Linked DNA regions of Sphingobium yanoikuyae. The protein of the gene in region 2 interacts with the protein of the main gene of each other region in a pairwise test. Links are inferred from orthologs where the notes say so. Each region holds a gene or a part of one and is shown on either strand. Other genes may lie near its edges.

Region 1 (8,283 bases), 4.3 Mb from region 2 along the record:
CACCCGCTCGAACAGCAATTTCATGCCGGTCCTGGGGCGGATGGTGAGGCGGCTGATGGGTTCGGGTTTGAAGCCGGCGGGCATCGTCAGCTTGTAGCGGCGGATGACCGAGGCGATCACGGTCATCACCTCCTGCTGGGCGAAGCCTGCGCCGACGCAGACGCGGGGGCCGCGGCCGAAGGGGAACCAGGCCTGTTTCACCATGTCGGCATTGGCCGGATCATCGAACCGGTCGGGGTCGAAGGCGTGCGGGCAGGCCCAATTATCCTTGTTGCGCTGGGTCAGCCAGGGCGCGACGACCAGCATCGAACCTTCCTCCAACTGCTTGTCGCGCATCTCCATCGGGCAGGTGACTTCGCGCGGGAAGAAGGCGACCGGCGGATAGAGGCGCAGCGTTTCGCGGAAGATGTTGCGGACATGGCTCATATCCTTGAGCATCGGCGCGGTCAGCACTGCGTCGCCGGCGATGCCGGCCACTTCGGCGCGGACCCGATCCTGGATATGGGCGCATTCGGCGAGCATGTAGAGCGCCCAGGTCATGGTGCTGGCCGAGGTTTCATGGCCGGCGAGGAAGATGGTCGAGACCTGTTCCATCACCTGTTCACAGGTGAAATGGGCGCCGGTCTGCGCGTCCTGCACCTCGATCAGCGACTGGAGAATGTCGCGATGGGGTGCCTCGCCCCGGTCATGATAGCCTTCGTAGCGGGCCTCGACGATCGGACGGAACACGTCATGGATGGCGCGGGCCGGCCCTTTCGAGCGCTTCTCGAACCAGCCGGCGGGGATGCCGTAGAGGCGCAGCATCGAGGCCGAATGGGCGAGCCGCTGGAACCGGCCGAAGGCGGTGTGGATGATGTTGGAGCGTTCCTCGTCCAGCGTCTGCGAGAAGAGGGTGCGGAAGATGATGTCGGCCGCGACATGGGTCATCATCGGGTCGATATCGACCGGCTTTGACCGATCAGCGGCATCGAGCCGGGCGAGCAGATCGTCGGCGGCGGCGACCATCAGCGGCATGGAACGATTGAGCGCGGTATGGGCGAAGGCGGGATTGACCATCGCCCGCTGGCTTTCCCAATCCTCGCCATTGGCGGAGAAGACCGAATTGCCGATCAGCGGATCGAGATTGCGGACCAGTTCGCTATGCTTGGGGAAGGCGGTGCCGCCCTTGAGGATGCGATCGACCAAGGGCAGTTCGTTGGCGATATACATGGTCTGACCCGGCATGCGGATCTCGCCCATCTTCATCGTATAGCTCTTGTCGAACAGCACATGGATCCAGCTGTGCCAGCCGCGCAGGAAGCGTTTGATAAGGCCGCGCTTCGATTTGGGCGGCTCGGGATAGGGGGGCGTGAAGGGCGCGCTCACGGGATCGTCCGGAAGGCGGCGACGGCCTCGTCCACGGTGCGGCGGCCGGCGGTCAGGCTCACGAAATCCAGCGGCGACAGGCGGTCGCCGACCCTGAGATAATCGAAATGCGCCTCATATTTGTTGGACCAGCCCCCGTGATAATTTTCGGCCAAGTAGAAGAGATGGAAACGGGGCGATAGCATGTCCACCCGCGCGGCAAATTGATCGGCGACAAGGCGCAGCGGATTGACGTTGTAATAGGCCGCGCCGTCGGGCGGGGAGCTGATGTCGACATAGCGGAAAGGCTGGTCGGCGAGCGCCTTGAGGTCGGCATGATACCAGCCGGCATCGCGACGCAGGCCGATGACCGGCACGACCTGCCCCATGCCGACCATGACGAAATGGTCGGGCAGCGCGCCACCGCGTAGTGCAAGGATGCGGCGCAGCAAGCTCATGCCCAATATGGTGCCGGCGCTGTGGGTGACGAGCTGGATCTCGTCCCAGTCGCCGTCCAGTTCCGCCGCGATGCGGGCGGCGAACTGGTCGAGCCGGGCATTAAGCTCGTCGCCCGGCCCGTCGGCGGCGAGCGCGCCATGATAGGTCATGAAGCGCAGCAGCCAGGACACGACCAGCTTGTCGAGGATGCGGCCGGAGAAGAAGGCGCTGATGCCGATGCCGACAAGCGCACTGGCCCAGAAGGGCAGCAGCAGCGACAGCAGGAGCGCGGGCACCAGCGCCAGCAGCAGCGGGATCAGCACGGCCAGGATCGGCGGATAGAGGATGGTGATGACCGGACCACGGCGCAATTTGCGCATCCGGCCGAACTGCATCAGCCGGGCATGGCCGGCATAGGCGCGGGCGGCGCGCCAGGCGAGGGTGAAGGGATGGCGGATCCAGACCTTGCCGATCAGATCTTCCCAGCGGAGATATTCATAATCGGTCTCGACCCCGGCGCTGGCGTTGGTGACGGTCCAGATCGCGCTGTTGGCGGGGCCGGCGCGGCGCGCGCTGACCGCCACCGCTTCGCCGGTCAGCGCGGTGTAGCGGGCCGCCTGATCGCGATAGAGCTGGTGATAGAAACGGACGCCGCGCGGATCAAAACCACCCAGGTAAAAGACTTTACGCTTGAATTTCTGCACTGCCCCGGTCCTAATCGGGACATGACCACGCCCGAACGCGACTACTGCTATTTCATAGACCATCGCAAATACAACCGGAATGTCGGCTGCAGGAAGCATGACAATATGTATGGCATCAATGGCGGCGGCAGCGAGCGCGACCGCTGGCGCGCCGACATGACATTCTATCGCCATATGAAGGCCAATGGCGATCCGATGGCGCTGCCCTCGCTGCTCGCCTGCCTGACCTTTGGCTGGTTCTGCTGGAATTATCATCCCGGCAAGGGGCTGTGGCGCGGACAATTGTTGCGCCGCTTCGCAAAGGCGCCCAAGTGAGCGGCATGAGCGATCCCAAGCATGTGAAGGTCGGCCCGGTCACCTTCGGCAACGACCTGCCCTTCGTCCTGATTTCCGGCCCCTGCCAGATCGAAAGCCGCGACCATGCGCTGTTCATGGCCGATGCGCTGGCCAAGGCGGCGGCGGATGCGGGCGTGCCCTTTATCTTCAAGAGCAGCTTCGACAAGGCGAACCGCACGTCGGTGAGTGGCAAGCGCGGCGTCGGCATCGATGCGGGGCTGGCGATCCTGGCCGAGGTGAAGGCGGTGCTGGGTTGCCCGGTGCTGACCGACATTCATGGCCCCGAACAGGTGGAGGCTGCGGCGCAGGCGGTGGACATCCTGCAGATCCCGGCCTTTCTCTGTCGCCAGACCGACCTGCTGATCGCGGCGGGAAAGACCGGCGCGGTGATCAACGTCAAGAAGGGGCAGTTCCTGGCCCCCTGGGACATGGCGGCGGTGGCGCAGAAGGTCGCGTCGACCGGCAATGAGCGCATCTTGCTGACCGAGCGCGGCGCGAGTTTCGGCTATAATACGCTGGTGAGCGACATGCGCGCGCTGCCGGTGATGGCGGAAACCGGCTATCCGGTCGTGTTCGACGCCACCCATTCGGTGCAGCAGCCCGGCGGGCTGGGATCAGCCTCAGGCGGGCAGCGCGACTATGCGCCGCTGCTGGCGCGCAGCGCAGTGGCCGCGGGCGTGGCGGCGATCTTCGCCGAGGCGCACGAAGACCCGGACAATGCGCCCTCGGACGGGCCGGTAATGCTGAAGCTCGACTGGGTCGGGCCGATGCTGAAGCAGTTGAAGGCGATCGATGCGGTGGTGAAGGGGTAGTTTTCCCCCTTCACCCCGAAAACGCCTTACGGTCGGGCCTGGCCGCGACCGCGCACGATCCATTTATAGGTGGTGAGCCCTTCGAGCGCGACCGGGCCGCGGGCGTGGAGGCGGCCGGTCGAAATGCCGATTTCCGCGCCGAGGCCGAACTCGCCGCCATCCGCGAACTGGGTCGAGGCGTTCCACATCACGATCGCGCTGTCGACGGCGTTGAGGAAGCGTTCGGCCACCGCCACATCCTCGGTGATGATGGCGTCGGTATGGTGACTGGCATGGGCGGCGATATGGGCGATCGCCTCTTCCACGCCGTCGACCAGCCGGATCGAGACAATGGCGTCGAGATATTCGGTATCCCAATCCTCGTCCGACGCGGCGATGACGCGATCGTCCATTGCCTGCACCGCATCATCGCCGCGCACTTCGCACTTCGCGTCGAGCAGCGCCTTCACCAGCGCGGGGGCATGGGCATAGGCGCGGTCGATCAGCACCGTTTCGGTCGAACCGCAGACACCGGTGCGGCGCAGCTTGGCATTGAGGACCAGGCTTTCCGCCATGGCGGGATCGGCCGCGCCATCGACATAGCTGTGGTTGATGCCGTCAAGATGGGCGAGCACGGGCACCCGCGCCTCTTCCTGCACGCGCGCGACCAGGCTCTTGCCGCCGCGCGGCACGATGAGATCGACGAAATCCGATGCGCGCAGTAGCGCGCCGACCACGGCGCGATCGGTGGTGGGGATAAGCTGCACAGCATCGGCGGGCAGGCCGGCGGCGGCGATCCCCTCTGCCATGGCGGCGTGGATGGCGCGGTTGCTTTCCTTCGCCTCGCTGCCACCGCGCAGGATCACGGCATTGCCAGCGCGCAGGCAGAGGGCGGCGGCGTCCGCGGTGACGTTGGGGCGGCTTTCGTAGATGATGCCGATAACGCCCAAGGGTACGCGGACGCGGCTCAATTCCAGCCCATTGGGGCGCACGCTGCTGTCGATCACGCTGCCGAGCGGATTTTCGAGCATCGCGACCTGATCGACGCCGGCGGCCATGGCGGCGATCCGGTCCTCGTCCAGCCGCAGCCGGTCGAGCATCGCGGCGGACAGGCCATTGTCGATGCCATTGTCCATGTCACGCGCATTGGCGGCGAGGATGGCGGGCGCCTGGTCGCGCAGAGCCTGGGCCGCGCGGCGCAGCGCGTCGACCTTCTGCGCGTCCCCGGCTGGCGCGAGCAGGGCGGCGGCGCGGCGCGCACGCGCGCCCATCTGCGCGATCAGCATTTCGGGGGTCTGCGTCAGGTCGTTCATCAGTAATCTCGCTTCAAATCCGGCAGCGGCTTAGCACGAAAATGTCGCGAGACGGAACCCTGACGAAGCGGGAAGATACAGGGAGCGGTTGCCGGCGGCCGACCCATGGGTCGCATATGGATCGGCCGTCGGCCGGCAAGATGGTCCTGCCTTATCGACTCGCCTAGCCTTTTTGCGCGGCGCACGCATACCCCATTGGGGGTAAATTGCGTAATTTTCGCAATAAAATCCGTAACTCAGCTGCTCATCATCCCGACGATGCGGACCAGCTGCGATTCCCGATTGCAGCCCGTCTTGTCGTAGATGGAGCGCAACTGGGCCTTGAGCGTCTCGGCCGAAACGCCGCGCCGCGCGGCAATATCGGCACGGGTCATGCCAGCGGCCAGATGAATGGCGATATCCGCTTCGGCCGGTGTCAGGCGGAAGGTCCGCATCAGCAGGCGGACATGGCGTTCGGTCGGCGCGCCCACGCGGGCGACGATGATTGCATGCGGCGCGAAGGGCAGCGACCAGGGCCGGGACGGCAGCGGGAAAAATTCCAGCATGATGCCCACGCCCCCATCGGCATCGGCCAGCGCCACCGGATCGGCCTCCCGCGCGGGCGCGTCGACCACGGCCCGGACCGAACGCAGGATGGCGCGCGTCTCATCGCTCCGTTCGCTCTGCAACCAGCCATCACCGACCCGCAGCCGGCTGGTGGAGAGCAGGGCTTCGGCGCGCGGCGTCATGCCCCCTACCCGCCCCGTCGCGTCGAGCAGCCAGCAGGCGCGGTCCATGGTTTCGAACGTGCCGGCCAGCAGCGCGAACCCCTGATGCTCGATTGCGCGCTGCAACCGCACGGCGTTGCGGGCATGGCCGGCGACATGGGCGAACAGGTCGCGCTGGTCCTGATCGGTCCGGCCATCCTTGCGACCACGCAAGAGGGCCAGGCCGATCATCATGTCGGGACCAGCGAAAAGCCGGGTCTGGCAGCCATCGAAAATATCATAATCGCTGCACAGATCGAGATAGTCGGCAGAACGCAGGCTCTGCCGGGCGATGTCATAATAGGCTTCGTGGACGATGTCGGGGCGCCCGGACAATTGATCGGCCGCGACGCGGAAATTGAGATCGGGCGCGGCCCCATCGATGGTTGCAGACTTGTCGACAATATCCGGCTCTACATCACTGATCCAGTTGAAGCCGGCAGCTCCATGGCCAAAGCCGATCAACTGACCATGGCGCGACCCCGTCGCCTGCGCCATCGCACGGATCGCCTGATCCCACAGATGCGGCTCCAGCGCAGCCGACAGAAAGAGGTCGGCCCACGGGTCGCTGCCTTCGGCGTAATAAGACGCCATATAACCCCCTTGTCCCCAGGCAATTGGTTGCCCAAGTCGATCGCGGAGTCAAACGCGCAGCAGGCCGAATTACGTAATTTCTGCCAGATATTGATACAGATCAGGAAAGATCAGGCCGCCTGGGCCAGCGCCTCGTCCTTGTCCGCGCGAAACAGGCGACAGGGCGGGATGTTGCGCCATTCCAGTTCGTCGCTGACCTGGCCAAACAGCGGGTCGATCAGACGGCGGACATAGCGCGAATATTGGTAGATGATGAAGCTGCCGCCCGGCCGCAGCACGGCGCGCGTCTCTTCGCAGATGGTTTCGCCCACGCCCGCCGGCAGGGTGGAAAAGGGCAGGCCCGACAGGACATAGTCGGCCTTCTGATAGCCCGCTTCCTTGACGAAGCGGCGCACGTCGGCGGCCGAGCCATGCACGACGCGCAGGCGCGGATCGTCGATCGCATCCTCCAGATAGGCGACGAAATCGAGATTGAGGTCGATCGCCAGCAGGATCGCGTCGGGATGCATGCGATCGAGAATGGCCTGGGTGAAGGTGCCGACACCCGGACCATATTCGACGAACAGGCGGGTCCGTGCCCAGTCGACGCCGTCCAGCGAGCGCGCGACCAGTTGCGACGAGGAGGGGATGACCGAACCGATCATGCCGGGATGCTTCATGAACTGGCGGAAGAACATGGCCCACTGGCTGCGGAAGGAGCGGCTGCCACCGCGCGTCGAAATCCTGGTCTTCTTGTCTTTGAACGGTGGGGAGGCCATCAAAATCCGCCTGACTGACTAACAGAATCGGCCTCGCAAAATTGATGTCCGCTGGCAAGCGGCTTTGCGCGCCATGGGATAGAACGCGCGGCCAGGCGATGGGTTCACCCGCCATTGGCCGCGCGCGTATCCCAAGTCCATCAGCGTTCGCGGGCGCGCAGCATGCCGGGCGCAATGAAGCCGATCGGATCGACCTGCATCGCGCTCTGCTTCAAGGTCGCCTGGATCTGCTCATATTCCCGCTCCATTTCCGGCGTGACCGAGGCGCGGGTTTCCTCCAGTGCCGCCTCGAAATGGGCCATGGTGACGGCTTCGACCCGCAGCGACTGGCGCAGCGCGATGAGGCCCGCCCGGCGGGACAGATCCTCCAGATCCGCACCGGTGAACCGCTCCGTCCGGGCCGCCAGCTGATCCAGATCGACGTCGGACGCCAGCGGCATCTTCTTGGTATGGATCGCCAGGATGCGCTTGCGTCCGGCCTGGTCGGGCACCGGCACATAGATGAGTTCGTCGAAGCGGCCAGGGCGCAGCAGCGCCGGATCGACCAAAGTCGGCCGGTTGGTAGCGCCGATGACGACCACCGACTGCAATTCCTCCAGCCCGTCCATTTCGGCGAGGATGGTGTTGACCACCCGCTCCGTCACCGCCGGCTCGCCCAGGCCACCGCCACGGGCGGGGACCAGGCTGTCCAGTTCGTCGATGAAGATGACGGTCGGCGCCACCTGTCGCGCGCGGGCGAACAGGCGGGCGATCTGCTGCTCGCTCTCGCCATACCATTTGGACAGCAGGTCGCTCGACTTGGTGGCGATGAAATTGGCCTGCGCCTCACGCGCGACCGCCTTGGCCAGCAAGGTCTTGCCGGTGCCCGGCGGACCATAGAGGAGGAAGCCCTTGGCCGGGCGGATGCCCAGGCGCCGGAAGGCGTCGGGATCCTTGAGCGGCAGTTCGACCCCTTCCTTGAGGCGCATCTGCGCATCGTCGAGGCCGCCAATGTCGGCCCAGCCGATATTGGGCGCCTGCACCATCACCTCGCGCATGGCCGAGGGCTGGACCCGCTTGATCGCCGAGAGGAAATCCTCGCGCGTGACCGACAGATCCTCCAGCACGTCGGGCGGGATCGTGCCCTCCTCCAGATTGAGGCGGGGCATCAGCCGGCGCACCGTCTCGATCGCCGCCTCGCGGGTCAGCGCAGCGAGATCGGCACCGACAAAGCCATAGGTCATACGCGCCAGTTCGGCGAGATCGACCCGATCCCCCAG
Region 2 (8,338 bases):
CAGTCGCCGCCCCTTCATCGCGCCGCTGCCGGTGCGGGCGCAGGACAGGGACCGGCCCTGGTGGTCCTGGGATTCGGAATCCATGACCCATGATCCGGCCAGCGATCGCTATTGGGTCGGTTTCGAGCTGCTCCAGGCGATCTGCCGCTATTCGCCCGGCTTCGCGCGGGTGGAGGCGTGCCGGACCTGGCCGGAAATCGTCGCCTGGCCCAAGACCGGATCAATCGAATCCTTCACCCGCCTGCCCGACGGCCGCTTCATCGCGATCGGCGAGATGGGCATGACCGCCGACGGCCATCATGACACATTGCTCTGGTCGGGCGATCCGGCCGAACATGACACGGCCGATCCGATCCATCTCCATTATGTCGCGCCGCAGGGCTATCGCCCGACCGACATGGTCGCGCTGGACGATCACCATCTGCTGGTGCTGAACCGGCGTCTGACCCTGCAGGAACTGTTCACCGCGACGATCGCGATGATCGAGCTGCCGGCACATCCCGCACCGAACACGGAACTGCGCGCCCGGACGCTGGCGCGGCTGGCGCCACCGCTGCTGGCCGACAATTTCGAAGGACTGGCGCTCAGCCGGGAACAGGGCCGGACGATCCTGTGGGTCGCCTCCGACGACAATCACGAATTCTTCCAGCGCACCTTGCTGCTGAAATTCCGATTGGATTGATCGGGGTCGGGGCGCGGACTGGTGCGGCGCATTCCCTGCCGCGCAGGGAATATCAAGAAACGCAAAAAAGCGGCCTGTTGCCAGGCCGCTTCTTATGCCGAAACGAATCGAAGCGAATCAGGCGGCTGCGGCTGCCTGCTTCTTGACGATGTCGCGCTTCAGGCGACGGGCCTTCAGCGACAGCTTGTCGTCGCTGGTCTTGACCAGCCAGTTGTCGAGGCCGCCATTATGCTCGACCGAGCGCAGACCATGGGTCGACACGCGCAGCTTGACGGTGGTTTCCAGCGTTTCGGAGATCAGCGACACGTTCTGCAGGTTCGGCAGGAACACGCGCTTGGTCTTGTTGTTGGCGTGGGAAACATTGTGACCCACCTGGCGACCCTTACCGGTCAGCTCGCAAATGCGCGACATAGTCAATCAACCTTTGAAATTCGGGTTCGTTCGGAAAGCGGCGCCGATAGCGGGATTCCCGCTCGCCGTCAACCTTCCGCTCGGTTCGTGGCACTATCGCAACCATTTCACCGGGCCCCGCGTTCATCCCCCCGTTCAACAGAGGAGAGTGCCATGCGTTTCATCGGCGGATTGCTGCTGATCGCGCTTATCGTCATCGGCGCCGGGATAGCAACCGGATTCATCGACCTGCAGAAGACTCAGGAAGGTCGTCTGCCCGAAGTCTCCGTAAAACAGGGCGCCCTGCCCAAATATGAGGCGAGCGTCGCCAAGGTCGAAGTGGGCAGCCGCAACGAAACGGTCGAGGTTCCGACCGTTGACGTGAAGAAGCCCTGAGTCGATTCGCGGCATTTTGATGCGCCGCCCGGCGCATGGACGGCACCAGCCCGCACCCCCACCCGGCCGCCCAACAGCCTATCCTGGAATGGGAGGCCGGGTGGGGGTTCAGCCGAGTCCCGTGCCTTCCGCTGAAGGCTGGTGCAGCTCTCCCTCTCCGACTAAGGCGGGGTCATGACCTCGCCCTTTCCCTTGCCCGAACCGATGCGCCGCGCCTTTGCGCTGGCGCGGCAAGCCGAAGCGGCGGGCGAGGTGCCGATCGGCGCCGTGGTCACGCGCGATGGCGTCATCATCGGCGAGGGCGAGAATCGCAACCGCCGCGACAATGACCCCACCGCCCATGCCGAAATGGTGGCGATTCGCGCGGCTGCTACCCGGATCGGCGACTTCCGCCTGACCGGCTGCGACCTGTGGGTGACGCTGGAGCCCTGTCCGATGTGCGCGGGCGCGATTTCCCACGCACGGGTTGCCCGGCTCTATTATGCGGTGTCCGACCCCAAGGGCGGCGCGATCGAACAGGGACCGCGCCTCTTTGCCCAGCCGCAATGCCTGCACCGCCCCGAAATCTATGGCGGGCTGGCCGAGGCGGAGGGATCAGCGCTGCTGCGCGACTTTTTTGCCGCCCGGCGCTGAGTAATCGATGCGGTAGAGCGTGTAGGGCAGCGTCATCGCCGTCTTGAGCGTCACCGGCTGCAACCAGGCCGGAATCGTGCCGCGCATCAGGTCCGCATAGAAGCCGCGCGGACTGCGCGACTGATAGATGGTCCCTTCGGGGAAATTCGGACAGACCAGCAAATAGGTCGCATGATGCTTCGCCGCGATCGGGCGGAAGGCGTCGGCCGGCCCGTCATAGGCATGATGCATGTCGAGGATCGTCGCGCCATTGCGATGATAGGGGCCGGCCACCGCGCTATGATGCGTCGTGGCGATGATGCGCGGCCCCAGATCGACCATGGTGAAGATGGTCGCGGGCGGCAACTGGTCCAGCACCTCCAGCGCCGGCAGGGTGCGACAGCGGCCATTGGCCTTTTTGATCGCGTCGGTGCGGGCAATGGCGGACGGGCGCCACGGCCTGGGCTTGGTGCCGGTCGCCTGCTGCCACAGCGCGATCACCTGCGGATAGAGCGGATAGGCACAGGCGATGGCGCCGACCAGCAGCGCGCCGATGCCCGCCAGGATGCGCACCCGGCGCGATCCGGTGAAGATCGCCGTCACCAGCCGCCATCCGGCCCAAGCGGCGGGTGGGATCGCCAGCAACTGCGCCGCCGGCCCGGCGCGCAGCTGCCAGAAGAGAAGAGCGGTCGAGAAGAGCATCATCAGGCCGATTGTCGCGAAGGCCCAGAGTCGGTCGCTGTCGCGCCGCAGTTCCCATAGCGCCCAGAGCAGGCCGATGAGGCCCACCGCCGGCAGCGCCATCAGCGGCACGACCAGGCTCTGCGCCTGCGCGGTGATAGGCTTGGCCTCGCGGATATTGGCGAGCCAGAGCTGCTGCAGCTCGGGCGAGATCTGATAGGGGGTCAGGCATTGCGGCCAGTTCAGAAGGAAGAACAGCCCCACCGCGCCGCCGACGATCATGCCGGCGATCAGCCGCTGCCACCAGAGCCGCAGCGGCAGGCGGCTCAAGAGCACCATGCCCGCGCCGGCCGCGCCGAACACCGCGACCCAGATGGGCGAGATGGCATCGCACACCATGTGGCGATTGTCGTAGCTGGCGAAGAGGACGTAGCAGAGCGAGGTCGCTCCCGCGAGGCTGAGGCCATAGGGCAGCATCCGCCGCCCAGCGCCATCGCGGAACACCCAGCGCAGCGCCACCAGCGCGCCGCCGGCGGCGAGATAGACGATCATCTCCATGCCGATCGCCACCGACAGGGCGCTCGACACGCCCGCCACCACGCCGCCGCGCAGCCAGTTGCGATCGATGAGGCCCGCCATCATCGTCAGCGCCAGCGCCAGCTGCCAGCCATGATGGTCGATCCGCATCGGCGCGAACATGCCCAGGCCCATCTGCGCGGCGAGCGGCGCCAGCACCGCGAACAGCCAGGCCCAGCGCGCACCGACCGCGTCGCCCGCCAGCCGGCGTGCGATCGATCCCAGACTCAGCATCAGCAGGAACAGCGGCAGCAGCGGCGCGATCGCGCAGGCAAGCCGGTCGGCCAGATCCTGTTCGACAAAGGCGCGGAAGAACAGCATGAGCCCAGCGAGCGGGATGTCGACCAGCCGCGACCAGTGGATATTGGCGCCGCCCGGCGGATCGAGCCGATATTGGCGCAGATCATACCAGCCCTGCCCGGCCAGCCAGTCCTTCACCTGGACGAAGCGGATATTGTCGTCCGTGTCGCTCAGCGTCAGCCAGTGGATGGCAGGCCAGCGATCGACCAGCATGCCGACCAGGATCGCGATCCAGATCAGGAAGGTCAGCCACTTCCAGTGGCGATCGGCATAGGCGGTGAGGATCGCGAACCAATGGGACGCGCGGGCGCGGAAAGCAGGCCAGCTTTGCAAATTCATGGCCGGTGGATTAGACGCTCCACACCAAAGCGCAACGGGGCTCCATGAAAATCATCGACCGACTGTCGCCGGCCCATCAGGCCCTGTTCTGGCAGATATTGCGCTATGGCATCAGCGGCCTGTTCATCACTGCCTGCCAGGCGGCGATCTACTGGACGCTGGCGGCGCCGGTGGGTCTCCATCCGCAGGTCGCCAACGGCATCGGTTATCTGTGCGCGGTGGCGATCGGCTATGTGCTGCACAATGCCTTCACCTTTCGCGGCCATGGCAGCCAGTCGGGCCATGCCGCGCGCGGTTTCCGCTTCGTCGCCGTCTCGCTGGTCAGCTATGCGCTCAACGCCCTGTGGGTCTATCTGTGCGTCACCCATATGCGCTGGCCCGAATGGTCGCCGATCCCGGCGATGATCTTCCTCACCCCCGCCGTGGTGTTCGGCCTCAACCGGCAATGGGTGTTCCGCTAAGGGAAATACCCCCCGATCTCAGATCGCCAGCGCCCGGTTCGGCATGGCGCGCAAGCGGCCGACGTCGCGCTGCGGTGGCGCGCCGAACAGGCGGCGATATTCGCGACTGAACTGGGACGGGCTGTCATAGCCGACCTGATAGCCAGCCTCGGCCGCGTCGATCCGCTGTGCCAGCATCATCTGCCGCGCCTGCTGGAGCCGCAGCTGCTTTTGATATTGCAGCGGCGTCATCGCCGTCGCGCGGCGAAAATGATCGTGGAAGCTCGACAGGCTCATGCCGGCAAGATCGGCCAGCACCGGGCCGCTGAACGGTTCGCGATAATGGGCCTTGAGCCAGCGGATCGCGCGCGCGATCTGGCCGGTGCGGCTGTCCCCGCTGGCAATCGCGCGCAGCAGTCCGCCACTCGGCCCCATCATCAACCGCAGCAGCAATTCCCGTTCGACCAATGGCGCCAGCAGCGCGGCACTGTCCGGCTGGCCGAGCAGGCCGGTGAGCCGGCTCGCCGCGTCCAGCAGTTCGGGCGTGATCGGATGGAGCGAGAGTGCCCGCCCTTCCTCCACCGCCGCAGCAGCCGGCAAGGCCAGCGCGATGTCGGACAGCATCGCCGGCTCGAGATAGAGGCAGAAGCAGAGATAGGGGCTGCCCGCATCCGCCTGCGTCACCGTGCCGGTGATCGGCAGGTCGAGCGAAGCGACCAGATAGCTGGCCGGCCCATAGGCTATGACCGCGTCGCCCATCATCACCTGCTTGGCGCCCTGCGCGATGATGCACAGCGCCGGGCGCTGGAGCATATGCACCGGCTCGCCCGGCTGCGACCAGCGCACCAGCGTCAGGCGCGGGATCAGCGTGTCGACTATGCCGTCCGCGTCCATATGGCGGGCGATCTGCTCGCCCAGATGCTCATGGCTCACCCACACCGCCTTCCAGGAATTTCAGGCAATCTGAATAGCCCATAAGCCCGCCAACCACCACGCCCGATCATTCATTCGGAATATCGTGCAATCATGGTGCAGGACCATTCTACCGCTCCGGGGCCGATCGGGCGCATTCCTGCTCCATCGGATCGGATGTCGATCCGCCTCAAGGATGGAGCTTCAATCATGGCTATCGAGAACAAGGTCATCGCGATCACCGGCGCCAGCAGCGGCATTGGCGAGGGCACGGCGCGGCTGCTGGCGGCGCGCGACGCGAAGCTGATGCTGGGCGCCCGCCGCACAGACCGGCTGGCCGCGCTTGCCGACGAACTCAATGCTGCCGGCGGCACGGTCGCCTTCCGCGCGCTCGACGTCACCGACCGCGCCGATGTCGAGGCGTTCATTGCCGCGACGCAGGCCGAATTTGGTCGCATCGACGTGCTGGTCAGCAATGCCGGGCTGATGCCGCTGTCGCGCTTCGACAGTTTGAAGGTCGAGGAATGGGACCGGATGATCGATGTCAACATCCGCGGCGTGCTGCACGGCATCGCCGCCGCCCTGCCCCGCTTCAAGGCCCAGGGCAGCGGCCATTTCGTCAACATCTCGTCGATCGGCGGCTATCGCGTCTGGCCGACCTGCGGCGTCTATTCGGCGACCAAATATGCGGTGCGCGCCATTTCCGACGGGCCGCGGATGGAGCATGACGATATCCGCGTGACCATCGTGTCGCCCGGCGTGGTCGAATCCGAACTGGCGAGCACCATCACCGAAGCGGGCGCCGCCGCCGCGATGGAGGATTTCCGCGCCATCGCCCTGACGCCCGACGCGATCGCCCGCGCCATCGCCTATGCGGTGGAACAGCCCGACGATGTCGATGTGAATGAATTGATCGTCCGTCCGGTGCGGACGATGGACTGAGGAAGGTGCGGGATCGGTTCAGGCCATCCCGCACCAAACGGCCGGCCGCCCCTGCACGGGCGGCCGGCGCCGTTTCGTCAGTGGACGAAACGCGCGACGACGTCGCGGTAGGAACGGCTGACCTTTACCTGGGCGCCGGATTCCAGCACCAGGAAGCATTCGCCGTTGGTATGGGGCTTCACCTGACGCACCTGACTCAGGTTGACGATGGTCGAGCGATGGACGCGCTGGAAATTGCGCGGGTCGAGCCGCTTTTCCAGATCCTTCATCGTCTCGCGCAGGATCAGCGAATTATCGGCGGTATAGATGCACATATAGTCGCCCGCCGCGTCGATCCGTTCGATCGAATCCACGTCGACGCGGAAAATCTGCCCGCGATCCTTGATGTTGATGAGCTTTTCGAAGCGGTTTGACGCCGGCGCATCTTCATCGCCATTGGCAAAGTCGTGCATCGCGTCGGGCGCCACTTCGGCCAGCACCTCGCGCAGCTTTTCCGCTTCCTGCACCTGCTTCTTTTCGGACAGGCGCAGGCGCACCCGGTCGAGCGCATCGGCCAGGCGGCCTTCGTCCACCGGCTTCATCAGATAATCGACCGCCTGTGCCTCGAAGGCGCGGATCGCATGGTCGCTATAGGCGGTGACGAAGATGAACAACGGCGGCTCGACCTCCATCATCCCCTGGACGACGGAGAAGCCGTCGAAGCCGGGCATCTGGATATCGAGGAACACAAGGTCGGGTTTATGCGTCTTGATGGCACGGATAGCTTCGCGGCCATTGGTGCAGGTCTCGATGATTTCGACATCCTCATGCGCTTGCAGACGGAGCTTAAGGCCTTGGATAGCCAGGCTTTCGTCGTCGACGAGGATTGTTCTGATGGTCATGCGGCCACTTTCGATGTTTCATCCATGTTAAGCGGAATTTCGATGATGACCGAAAATCCGCTTTGCGTGGAACGCGTTTCGAACCGCTGTCGTTCCCCGAAGGCCTGAATTAACCGGTCCCGGATGTTCGGCAGGCCGACGCCCGTCCCCTCGCTGACCGGAATGTGTGGCTTCATTGCGCCATCGTTCAATCCCGGCCCGCTGTCCGACACGACGATCCGGACATTTTCACCGGCAGGTTGCGCCGACACCGAGATTTCCGCCCCTTCCTCCTTGGGCGTGACCGCATATTTGATCGCATTTTCCACCAGCGGCTGCAGCAGCAGCGACGGCAGGCGTGCATGGGCGACCGAGGGATGGACGTCGAAGGACGGGCGCAACCGGTCCTCGAAGCGCATCTTCTCGATCTCCAGATAGAGTTTCAGCGTCTCGATCTCCTGCTCGATCGTCACCTGTGCGGTCGGCTCGTTGATCAGCGTATAGCGCAGAAAGGAGGACAGCCGCGACAGCATCGCATTGGCGCGCGTCGTTTCCTTGAGCAGCACCAGGGTCGAGATGGAATTGAGCGTGTTGAACAGGAAATGCGGATTGAGCTGATAGCGCAGCATGGCGAGCTGCGCGCTCGACGCCTGATTCTCCAGATGGAGCAGCTGGTCCGCCTGCTCCTCCACCGTCAGGTAGAAGTTGATCGCATAGTAAAGCGCCGACCAGGCCCCCAGCAGCGTCATCGACAGGTAGAAGGCGCCCAGGAACAGCTGCAACCCGGCGGTTTCGCTGCCCTTGTTCTGGGTCGAAAAGACCCAGGCGTCGATGAAGGCAACCATCGCGGCGGCGGCGACCACGGTAACGATCGACGCGCCCCAGGTCAGGATCGGCCGCTGTTTCTGCAGGAAACGGAAGGCGACCGCGATCAGCAAGGTCGCCGAATAGCCGGTGACGGTGGAGATCAGCACCGGGATCAGGCTGGACAGCGGCTGACCATTGGCGATGGTGGATGACCCGCGCAGCAGAAAGGCCCCGGCCCAGCCAAGCGACTGGAGGTTCCAGAAAGCGCGATTCTTGTCCGCGAAAAAGGGTTTTGGCTGCAGGGGATGGACTGACATTGCCGACAGCCTAGGCGATTTCAGCGCCATGGTGAAGCCGCCCCGTCCGTCCGGTATCAGGCCGCCGCAGCCGGCTCTTGCGCC

Evidence for each region.
Region 1: the proteins of U0025_RS00585 (region 2) and U0025_RS20595 interact in binary tests that used the Escherichia coli proteins (3 or more experiments, as listed by UniProt). The link is inferred for Sphingobium yanoikuyae from one-to-one orthologs.

What each region holds. Positions count from the first base shown.
Region 1 is NZ_CP139979.1:4,433,371-4,441,653, reverse strand. Bases 2,794-5,738 are described here. They hold U0025_RS20595 (glutamate-5-semialdehyde dehydrogenase), read right to left. Parts: upstream 4,927-5,738; coding sequence 3,661-4,926; downstream 2,794-3,660. Other genes in these bases: U0025_RS20590 (helix-turn-helix transcriptional regulator), read right to left, coding at 5,163-5,738; kdsA (3-deoxy-8-phosphooctulonate synthase), read left to right, coding at 2,807-3,634; U0025_RS20605 (hypothetical protein), read left to right, coding at 2,794-2,801. Outside these bases: U0025_RS20615 (cytochrome P450), read right to left, coding at 1-1,365; U0025_RS20610 (hypothetical protein), read right to left, coding at 1,362-2,486; more of U0025_RS20605, read left to right, coding at 2,508-2,793; more of U0025_RS20590, read right to left, coding at 5,739-6,266; U0025_RS20585 (class I SAM-dependent methyltransferase), read right to left, coding at 6,377-7,024; U0025_RS20580 (CDC48 family AAA ATPase), read right to left, coding at 7,165-8,283. UniProt on the Escherichia coli protein: Catalyzes the NADPH-dependent reduction of L-glutamate 5-phosphate into L-glutamate 5-semialdehyde and phosphate. The product spontaneously undergoes cyclization to form 1-pyrroline-5-carboxylate.
Region 2 is NZ_CP139979.1:117,835-126,172, reverse strand. The notes cover bases 5,250-8,249. They hold U0025_RS00585 (LytR/AlgR family response regulator transcription factor), read right to left. Parts: upstream 7,152-8,249; coding sequence 6,348-7,151; downstream 5,250-6,347. Other genes in these bases: U0025_RS00580 (sensor histidine kinase), read right to left, coding at 7,148-8,249; U0025_RS00590 (SDR family oxidoreductase), read left to right, coding at 5,539-6,270; U0025_RS00595 (AraC family transcriptional regulator), read right to left, coding at 5,250-5,349. In the rest of the region: U0025_RS00625 (esterase-like activity of phytase family protein), read left to right, coding at 1-682; rpmB (50S ribosomal protein L28), read right to left, coding at 800-1,093; U0025_RS00615 (hypothetical protein), read left to right, coding at 1,247-1,468; U0025_RS00610 (nucleoside deaminase), read left to right, coding at 1,643-2,101; U0025_RS00605 (hypothetical protein), read right to left, coding at 2,063-3,976; U0025_RS00600 (GtrA family protein), read left to right, coding at 4,021-4,437; more of U0025_RS00595, read right to left, coding at 4,456-5,249; more of U0025_RS00580, read right to left, coding at 8,250-8,254; U0025_RS00575 (winged helix-turn-helix transcriptional regulator), read right to left, coding at 8,311-8,338. UniProt on the Escherichia coli protein: Member of the two-component regulatory system BtsS/BtsR, which is part of a nutrient-sensing regulatory network composed of BtsS/BtsR, the low-affinity pyruvate signaling system YpdA/YpdB and their respective target proteins, BtsT and YhjX.